4 regions of the Chryseobacterium sp. CBSDS_008 genome follow, and region 3 is predicted to be linked to each of the others. Evidence: riboswitches for the same ligand, from Rfam matches in the RefSeq annotation. Region 3 holds a riboswitch; each other region holds the start of a gene.
What was found. Region 3 has a riboswitch for cobalamin ahead of metE (5-methyltetrahydropteroyltriglutamate--homocysteine S-methyltransferase). Riboswitches for the same ligand answer to the same signal wherever they lie in the genome.
Positions count from the first base shown of each region.

Region 1: another riboswitch for cobalamin. It lies ahead of ACP3T3_RS08635 (acyl-CoA thioesterase); the one in region 3 lies ahead of metE (5-methyltetrahydropteroyltriglutamate--homocysteine S-methyltransferase).
Region 2: another riboswitch for cobalamin. It lies ahead of ACP3T3_RS09320 (TonB-dependent receptor plug domain-containing protein); the one in region 3 lies ahead of metE (5-methyltetrahydropteroyltriglutamate--homocysteine S-methyltransferase).
Region 4: another riboswitch for cobalamin. It lies ahead of ACP3T3_RS16590 (TonB-dependent receptor); the one in region 3 lies ahead of metE (5-methyltetrahydropteroyltriglutamate--homocysteine S-methyltransferase).

Region 1 covers NZ_CP188202.1:1,931,830-1,934,032, reverse strand. The annotation lists gene ACP3T3_RS08640 (DUF4932 domain-containing protein) at 1-661, opposite strand, end outside; gene ACP3T3_RS08635 (acyl-CoA thioesterase) at 814-1,197, opposite strand; cobalamin riboswitch at 1,315-1,495, opposite strand; gene ACP3T3_RS08630 (hypothetical protein) at 1,531-2,203, opposite strand, start outside.
Region 2 covers NZ_CP188202.1:2,085,878-2,088,080, reverse strand. The annotation lists gene pafA (alkaline phosphatase PafA) at 1-950, shown strand, start outside; cobalamin riboswitch at 1,073-1,250, shown strand; gene ACP3T3_RS09320 (TonB-dependent receptor plug domain-containing protein) at 1,283-2,203, shown strand, end outside.
Region 3 covers NZ_CP188202.1:460,975-463,177, reverse strand. The annotation lists gene metE (5-methyltetrahydropteroyltriglutamate--homocysteine S-methyltransferase) at 1-852, opposite strand, end outside; cobalamin riboswitch at 1,028-1,213, opposite strand; gene ACP3T3_RS01985 (Lrp/AsnC family transcriptional regulator) at 1,409-1,870, shown strand; gene ACP3T3_RS01980 (hypothetical protein) at 1,959-2,203, opposite strand, start outside.
Region 4 covers NZ_CP188202.1:3,675,961-3,678,163, forward strand. The annotation lists gene ACP3T3_RS16585 (transporter) at 1-750, shown strand, start outside; cobalamin riboswitch at 843-1,027, shown strand; gene ACP3T3_RS16590 (TonB-dependent receptor) at 1,137-2,203, shown strand, end outside.

The DNA of each region.
Region 1 (2,203 bases), 1.5 Mb from region 3:
TATTATCTTTTAAGTTTCCAAGAATAAGGTCTTTTCCGATATCAGGGAAGTCAACGGTTAATGAACTGTTGATCTCTCTGTGGCAATTTTGTCCGCCTACTAAAGGAGAAATGGCAATAACATAGGATTTGGTATTTTTATTTTTAGGTTGTCCAGCAATTTTATCAAGGAAGGCATAGGTGTCATTGATGTAATAATACTCTTTGTAATTGGCAATTAAAGTATTATAAAACTGTTGATGATTTTTGTAAAAAGCTCTGTAATTCGATTTCTTGACAAAATCGTTGATTAGTTCCAGATTTTCATCCACTTCTTGAGGGCCAAATGAATTAAATGGGAAATCTCTTTTAAGTACACCTTTTTCATCAAAAGAGAATGCATAGAAATCAGTCCGGAAACCTAAGAACTTTTTCCACTCCTTTCTTGAATAATTTACTTTTTTTAATAGCGGATGATCTTTTACAGGCTCAAAATAAGACATGATTTCATCATAATACGGAGGAATCTTTTGAACATCATAAGGATCTGTTTTACCATAGTCTGTAAGCGCTAAAATGATATTTCCCAATTCGTAACTTTCAGAAAGCTCAATTGTAACATCTTTTTGTGCTGTTAATGATACGGAAAGGATAAGTGTAATGATTAAGATAATCTTTTTCATGTAATGTAATATGAATTTTCTATTAGTTTTTAAGAGAAACACAGATGATATTCTGAGCGGCTAAAATTAAAGAAAAACCCAATGAATTACAATCATTAAATATATTTAAAATATAAAAGTTTCGGGCGGCCTTTGGCCGCCCGAAACTCTATTTATAGTATCTGGATTGGTTTCTTGAATTCATCGATGGCTACAAAAGTAAAATCACCTACAATGGCTTTTTCTCTTTCATAGGAATACATCTGCTCGGTGTAGATCTCAACGTTCACTTTCATGCTGGTTTTTCCCACGTAGGAAACTTTCCCGATCAGCTCAACAATAGTTCCGGCAGGAATAGGTTTCTTGAAATCGATCTTGTCACTGCTTACCGTTACCACTCTTTTTCTCGCAAAACGGGTTGCGGTGATAAAAGCTACTTCGTCCATCAGCTGCATGGCCGTACCGCCAAAAAGGGTATCGTAATGATTGGTTGTGTTGGGGAAAACCGCTTTAAAGATTCTGGTTTCGGATGCTTCAATTCTTTCTTCTGTAGTCATATATCATTATTAATTAAAGCGAAGTGAAATGATATTAGAAAAAACAGAATAATAACAGGAATCAAGAGAATTCCTGAAACAATCCATCAGATCAATACAACTTCAAATCGCGAAAGTTACATGTGTAAGAAAAAGGCAGGTCTCCTGACTTGTAACATCATTTATCTCCTTCCCATGCCCCGCACAGTGGATCTTTGATAAAAGACTTCAGTTACTTACAGTTGCGCGACAGTCCGTGATTTTCACACGGTTCCCTTTTAATCTGCAGTGATGCAGAACCCATTTCTGTGATGAATAAGCGTAAAAACTTTTTCGGAAGCAAAAATAATGAATTTATTCCGGATTATGGAAAATAATCTGGCTGATTACTCTTCCTTTCTTGATCGTCCAGAGTGTAGTGTATCTGTTTTCTCCTGAACCATTGATCATATAAAGGAAAATATTATCGCTGTCAAGGGAAGTGACTCCAATGTTATCAAAATCCATGGTAGGCTGGAACATATTTTTGATGGCTTCTCTTACAAAAACAGAACCTCTTCCCGGTTGCTGTACTCTGATGGATTTGATTTCCGTCATACCCTCAGGAAGATCATTTCCGATTCCCCAGGGTTTTACTTTATCAATGGTGAGTAGTTTTCCTTCTGCATCTTTTTCCTTTTTACGGTAACCCGCATTGGAAGGGTAGATGTCAATCACTACTTTGCTTCTTTGAGCAGTAGGAATTTTAGGATCAGAATTATCGGTAAAAATAAGTGATCTTCCGTTTTTAGACCTGGAAGGGGTATAGGCGGGAAGCTGATCAATATAAGCAATACGCTCTTTATTTACCATTCCTTCCTTATCAAGAGTTTCATAACGCACAAAGGGTTTGTCGTCATCCTGTTTTTCCGGATATTTGATCCAGATCCATTCTGTTTCCCCGGGAGCAGGCTTTACATAAACAAATACATCACCCTTACGCATACGGATTTTATCTACAATTTTTCTGTAATTGTCTTTATGTACC
Region 2 (2,203 bases), 1.6 Mb from region 3:
CACCGGACAATTCCTCCTGGGAAGGCCTGCTGGGAAGTGCAAAAACACCTACTTTTCCTTACAGTAATCTAGCCAAAGACTATCAGGCTAAAAAAGATAATATCCGTTATACACCTTTCGGAAACACATTGACTTTGAAGCTGGCAGAAGCTTCTGTAGAAGGTGAAAAACTGGGTGGAGATAATATTACAGACTTTTTAGCCATTAACCTTGCATCTACCGATTATGCAGGACATAAATTCGGACCGAATTCTATTGAAGTAGAAGATGTTTATATCAGATTAGATCAGGATTTAGCGGAGTTTTTCAAATACCTTGATTCAAAAGTAGGAAAAGGAGAGTATACCGTTTTCCTTTCTGCTGACCATGGTGGAGCACATTCTGTAGGATTCCTTAAAGACCATAAGATCCCTACAGGTTTCTTCGGGGAAGATGCAGAAAAGAATCTGAATCAGAAGTTAAAAGAAAAATTCGGAGCTGATAAGTTGATCAACGCCATTGATAACTACCAGATTTATTTCGACAGAAAAGTATTGGCAGATAGCAAGCTTGAACTGGATGATGTAAGAAACTTTGCGGTAAAAGAAATTGAAAAAGATCCTACCGTTTTATATGCTGTTTCTGTAGATAAAGTGCAGGAAGCCAGTATTCCGGAACCGATTAAACAAAGAATTATCAACGGGATCAACAGACAGAGAAGTGGAGATATTCAGCTGATTTCTCATGACTCTATGCTTCCGCCGTATTCTAAAACGGGAACTACACACAGCGTATGGAATTCTTATGATTCACATATTCCATTGATCTTTATGGGATGGGGAGTGAAGCAGGGAGAAAGCAATAAAGAATATCACATGACAGATATTGCTCCTACGGTATCTTCTTTACTGAAAATTCAGTTCCCAAGTGGAAATATAGGTAACCCGATTACAGAAGTTATAGGTAAATAATGATCCTACTATTTTATGATAAACAGCTGCTTTCATCGAAAGCAGTTTTTTTGTGAATTATTGTCAGGAATTTTAATCTGCTGCGCTTTAATCTCACTTTTTGGCAAATACATATAAAAAACTATCTTTGCAAAAATTTTGGTTTCCAGTATTTTGGAATGAAAAGGGAATCGGGTGTAACTCCCGGACTGTCCCCGCAACTGTAAATCGCAATATAAGTTTCTGCAAAAAACCACTGTTTAAAAACGGGAAGGGGCAGAATGCGAAAGTCAGGAGACCTGCCAGGATTATAATTAAAAAACATATTGCTTTCGGAGGAAAAGTAAAAAAGTATGGATATAAAAAGATCTTTAGTACTGCTTTTTTCATCTTATGGCTGTTTTCTTTTTGGACAAGAGAAAGCCATTGACACTATTTACGTCTTTGACAACCAGATGAACAGGGTGAAACTTTTTCATCCTGTACAAACTATTTCGGCGGAAGATGCCGAGAAAAATTCCAGCAACTTTTCAGAACTCCTGAGATTTCAGTCCCAGGTTTTTATTAAAGAAAATGGGCGGGGTGCTGTTTCTTCACCTTCTTTCAGAGGAACTACCGCTCAGCAGACAGCATTTGTCTGGAATGGGATTAACATTAATTCTAATTTTCTGGGGCAGGGAGATATCAATAATATCGCTTTATTCGGGTATGATCAGATTGGTATAAAAGCCGGCGGAGGAAGTGTGGTGTATGGAAGTGGTGCCATAGGAGGAAGTATTCACCTGAATAATACCCTTGATTTTAATAAAGGGTTGCATGGGTCATTATTTTCGGAAATCGCTTCCTTTAATACCTATAATAATTTTATAAAAGGCTCTTACAGTAATGATAAGTTCAGTTTTAAAGCTTCCGGAAATTATTCTGTAAGTGAAAATGATTATAAGGTAAATGATCTGAACTACATCAGCAGAAACGGAAATTATTACAATACGACGTTCAATGTTGGGGCATCCTATAAAATTACAAACGATCATAAAATTTCGTGGCAGAGCCAGTTTTTTGATTCTTCACAGCATTATCCCGTGTATGAGGAAACGGGAACCAAAACGAAATATAAAACCCAAAGTGTAAGAAGCCTTCTTTCCTGGGATTGGAACAAAACAAAGTTCAGCAACTCCTTTAAAGCTGCCTATACAGAAGAAAATTTTCAGTATTTCGGTTCGTTAAATATGCCTAAATCAAGTGGCGGAACAGGGAAAAATTATATCTTTAAA
Region 3 (2,203 bases):
AATATGATTCAGTATTTCATCCAGTTGCCCCGGATTTCTGACAAGATCAATGTGCAGTACATTCACCGGAAGTGAAACTGCAAGCGATGTATTATCTTTTAATCCGTCAAAATAAGTGGCCACGATAAATTTCAGTTTCGGGAAACGTTTTTTTATTTCAGCGTATACGGAAACATAGGTTTCTTTTGCCTTCTCTGTTAAATCCAATGCCAGGAAAGGTTCATCAAACTGAATCCATTCAGCACCCTGCTCCTGAAGCCTGGTTAAAATTTCCGTATATACAGGAAGAAGATTTGCGACAAGATCCATCTTATCGAATCCTTCTTCTTTTTCTTTCCCTAATAGCAGATAAGAAACCAGCCCGATAATAACCGGTTTCGCATTAATTCCAGCCTGTTTTGCTCCTGCAAATTCATTGAAAATTTTACCTGAGCTTAGCTTAAACTGTTGGTTTTTATAAAACTCCGGTACGATATAGTGATAATTGGTATCGAACCATTTGGTCATTTCCATCGCTGTGATATCCAATCCGTCTTTCTGATATCCTCTTGCCATGGCAAAGTAAAGATCCAGCTCAGCATTGTTCTTTTTAAGCGCTACTTCATGATAACGTGCAGGGATTGCCCCTACCACAAGGCTCATATCCAGTACCTGGTCATAATATGAAAAATCATTACACGGAATAAGGTCTATTCCGGCTTCTTTCTGGATATTCCAGTTCTGATTACAGATATTTCTGCCTGTATTCAGAAGTTCTTCCGGAAGGATTTTGCCTGACCAATACTGCTCGCAGGCTTTTTTGAGTTCTCTTTTGCTGCCAATACGCGGATAGCCAAGAATGTGAGTTTGCATTTTTTAAACTTTTTAATTAAACTTAATATTAAAGCCCTTTAAAATGCTTCGTCATGTTTTAACGGAAGAAATTTCAGGAAAGTAATGACATAACGGGAAATGCAGTTTCCTTTTAAAGAAAATACATGAATCCGATATATCATCTGTATGACCCAAAGCTTCAGGCCGCGAAAGCATTGTCAATTCAGTAAAGGCAGGTCTCCTGACTTGTAACAGTTTCTGCCATCCTTCCCGCTTTTGGCAGTGGATCTGCAAGGACAAAAACCTTTGGTGTGTTACTTACAGTTGCGCGACAGTTCGTGATTTGCACACGATTCCCTATTAATCTACCTTAAGTAAAACCTTTCCTGTTTGATGAAGTATTTATAAAGAACTGTACTTTTACTTTTAACAGTTGTCCTGAGTAAAAGTTTTTAATTTTGGGTAAAGGTAAGAATACAGAATAAAGTCACAATTGATAAGAAATATTTAAGCAAATTAAACTTTTAAAAACCATAATAAAAGCATATAATTCTATAACTTTGACTGTTTTTATAATTTAAAAGAAAAATATTCTGTGGAACAACTCGATGATAAGGATGTACAGCTGCTCAGGCTGCTCCAGAAAAATGCCAAACTGACTGTTAAAGAGCTTGCGAAGGAAGTACACCTTTCCACTTCGCCTGTTTTTGAAAGGGTGAAAAGACTGGAACAGGAAGGCTTTGTGAAAAGATATGCTGCGGTTCTTGATGCCGAAAAGCTCAACCGTGGATTTACGGTTTTCTGCCAGATTAAACTGAAAATTCACGACCGGTCTGTAGGTTATGATTTTGTAAAAGAAATTTTAGAAATTGAAGAAGTTGCGGAATGCTACAATATTTCCGGAGATTTTGATTTCCTTCTGAAGGTTCAGGTACGGGATATGAAACATTACCAGGATTTTGTATTCAATAAGTTAGGATCTGTAGATTCTATCGGGAGTACTCACAGTACTTTTGTGATGGCTGAAGTGAAAAATAACCATGGATTAACGATATAGATTTATCTTAAAGTTTCCTGCCCTATGCCCTATAAACAAAAATCCGCCAAACATGACAGATTTTATGTTATTTTGAATATTCCAGCCGTTAATTGGCAGCCGGATCAATAAGTTCTGTGGTTAAGCTTAGTGATTTCAACAGGTTTTTACTGTCAAAAAACAAAGTTGCATAATGTTTTCCTCTCTTAAAAACCAGCTTTGATCCTCCTGGGAACTCACTGCCTGAAGATAGTTTCTGTGTTTTTGCATTGTATTTACTGAATTTGGTTTTGCTATCCTGTAATGTACTTTTATTCATGATAAGACCGAAAGGCAATCCTTCTATGATTACAG
Region 4 (2,203 bases), 1.8 Mb from region 3:
AAATACTTTGCACAACATTACAAAGCAAAGGAAAACTTATTTGTAAAAGACCTTACACAGGATCAGTATTTCAATACGTTACAGCTTTGGGGAAAAATTCCATTGACTAAAAAACTGAGTGTTTATATAAGTCTGCCCTTTCATTTTCATGAAAAGAAAACCATGCAGGGAGATATTAAAATCAATGGAATAGGGGATCTGAACCTGATGGGAATTTACCAGCTGATGAGCTCCAAGGATAATTTCCATCACCTTAGCGGAGGTTTGGGTGTGAAAATTCCGCTTGGAAAATTTGATGAAAAAGGAGTCTCCGGTGTTAATCCGAGTTTTCAGCTGGGAACCGGAAGCTGGGATTATCAGGCTGCTTTGAATTATAAATTTCAGAAAAATAAAGTGGCCGTATTGGTCAATACAGATTATACCATCAAAACAGAGAATAAAAAAAATTACCGCTTTGGAAATCAATGGAACTATGCCGCAACAGGTTTTTATCAGGTTGCAGGAAATGATAAGTCCATTTTTTCTGTAAAAACCGGAGTGCAGGGAGAGGTTTATGCTCAGAACAAACAGTTTGATGAAGGTTTACCCAATACTGCAGGAAGTGCTTTGTACGGAAAACTGGGATTTGAAGCTTCTTATAAAAAGCTGAGTCTGGGAAGTGAAGTAATGCTTCCCATGTACACTCATCTGGCTGGGGGAGATATTGAAGCAAAATCAAGGTTCAGTATTTTCCTGAATATTGGAATTTAAAGTGAAACCCCTGATAAAATCACGTTAAAGCTCCTTCGGGAGCTTTAATTATTTATGAATCATGATTTTACTTGGGTATTAGGAATAATTATTTATCTTTGCCGGAATTTGGTGAGCCGTAAAAAGCTCTTAAAAGGGAATCCGGTGAAAATCCGGAACAGACCCGCTGCTGTAAGCTCCGCACCAAAGTTTTTGAAGAATATATCCACTGTTTTTTTATGGGAAGGATTTCAAAAATGGAGTAAGTCAGAAGACCTGCCAGAAAATAATCGTTTGACGCTTTCGTGGAATAAAGCTTAGGACATCAATGATTCTGTGCAGTGACAGCTGTGCTTTGTCGTTGTATTCTTATATCCATTAGCGTCATCATTATCCTAAATGAGCTAATGGCGGCAAAACTAACTACTTCTACAATTCATAAAGCTGTTTTCACAATATTGGTGATCACATCTCAACTTTTATATTCTCAAAAAAAGAAGAATGACACGCTGAAGGAAGAATCCATCAAGGTGATCAGCCTTTACAAGAAAAGTTTTAAAGAGATCCTTCCGGCACAAACCCTGCAGGGAGAGCAGCTGGAAAGACTGAACAGCCAGTCTGTAGCAGATGCACTGCGGTATTTTTCAGGTGTTCAGATCAAAGACTATGGAGGATTGGGTGGTTTGAAAACCATTAATATCCGAAGCATGGGAAGTCAGCATGTAGGCGTTTTCTATGATGGAATTCAATTAGGAAATGCCCAAAACGGACTGGTGGATCTGGGAAGATATTCTTTGGATGATCTGGAAGAAATATCATTGTATAACGGTCAGAAAAGTGAAATCTTCCAGCCGGCAAAAGACTTCGGATCTTCGGGATCTATTTATTTACAGCCTAAAACGCCTGTATTTAAAGGAACAAGAAAAACTAATCTGGTTATCAGAGCGAAGAGTGCTTCCATTGATCTTTTCAATCCGTCATTCCGATTGGAGCAGAAGATTTCAGACAGGGTTTCTGCCAGCTTCAGTGGAGAGTTTATGCAGAGTGACGGAATTTACAGATTTCGGTATGCCAAAAAATATCCAGACGGACAGCAGGCTTATGATACCATTGCAAAAAGACAGGATTCAGATATTCGGGCAAAACGTTTTGAAACTTCTTTAAACGGAACTTTAAATAACGGAAGCTGGAATATCCGTGGCTACGGTTATATTTCAAACCGCGGAATGCCGGCTCCTATTGTCAACGGGCGTTTCGGAGGAAGAGGAGCGAGACTTTCCGATGAAAATTATTTTGTGCAGGCCAACCTGAGAAAAAAGCTGTTTCCCAAATTGGAAACACAGCTGAAAGCAAAATTTGCTTACGATTATACCCATTTTATGGATACGGTTCGTTCGCAGTCTATTATTTATACAGATAACACCTATATCCAGCGAGAGCTCTATCTTTCCTCATCCAATATCTATTCTATCAC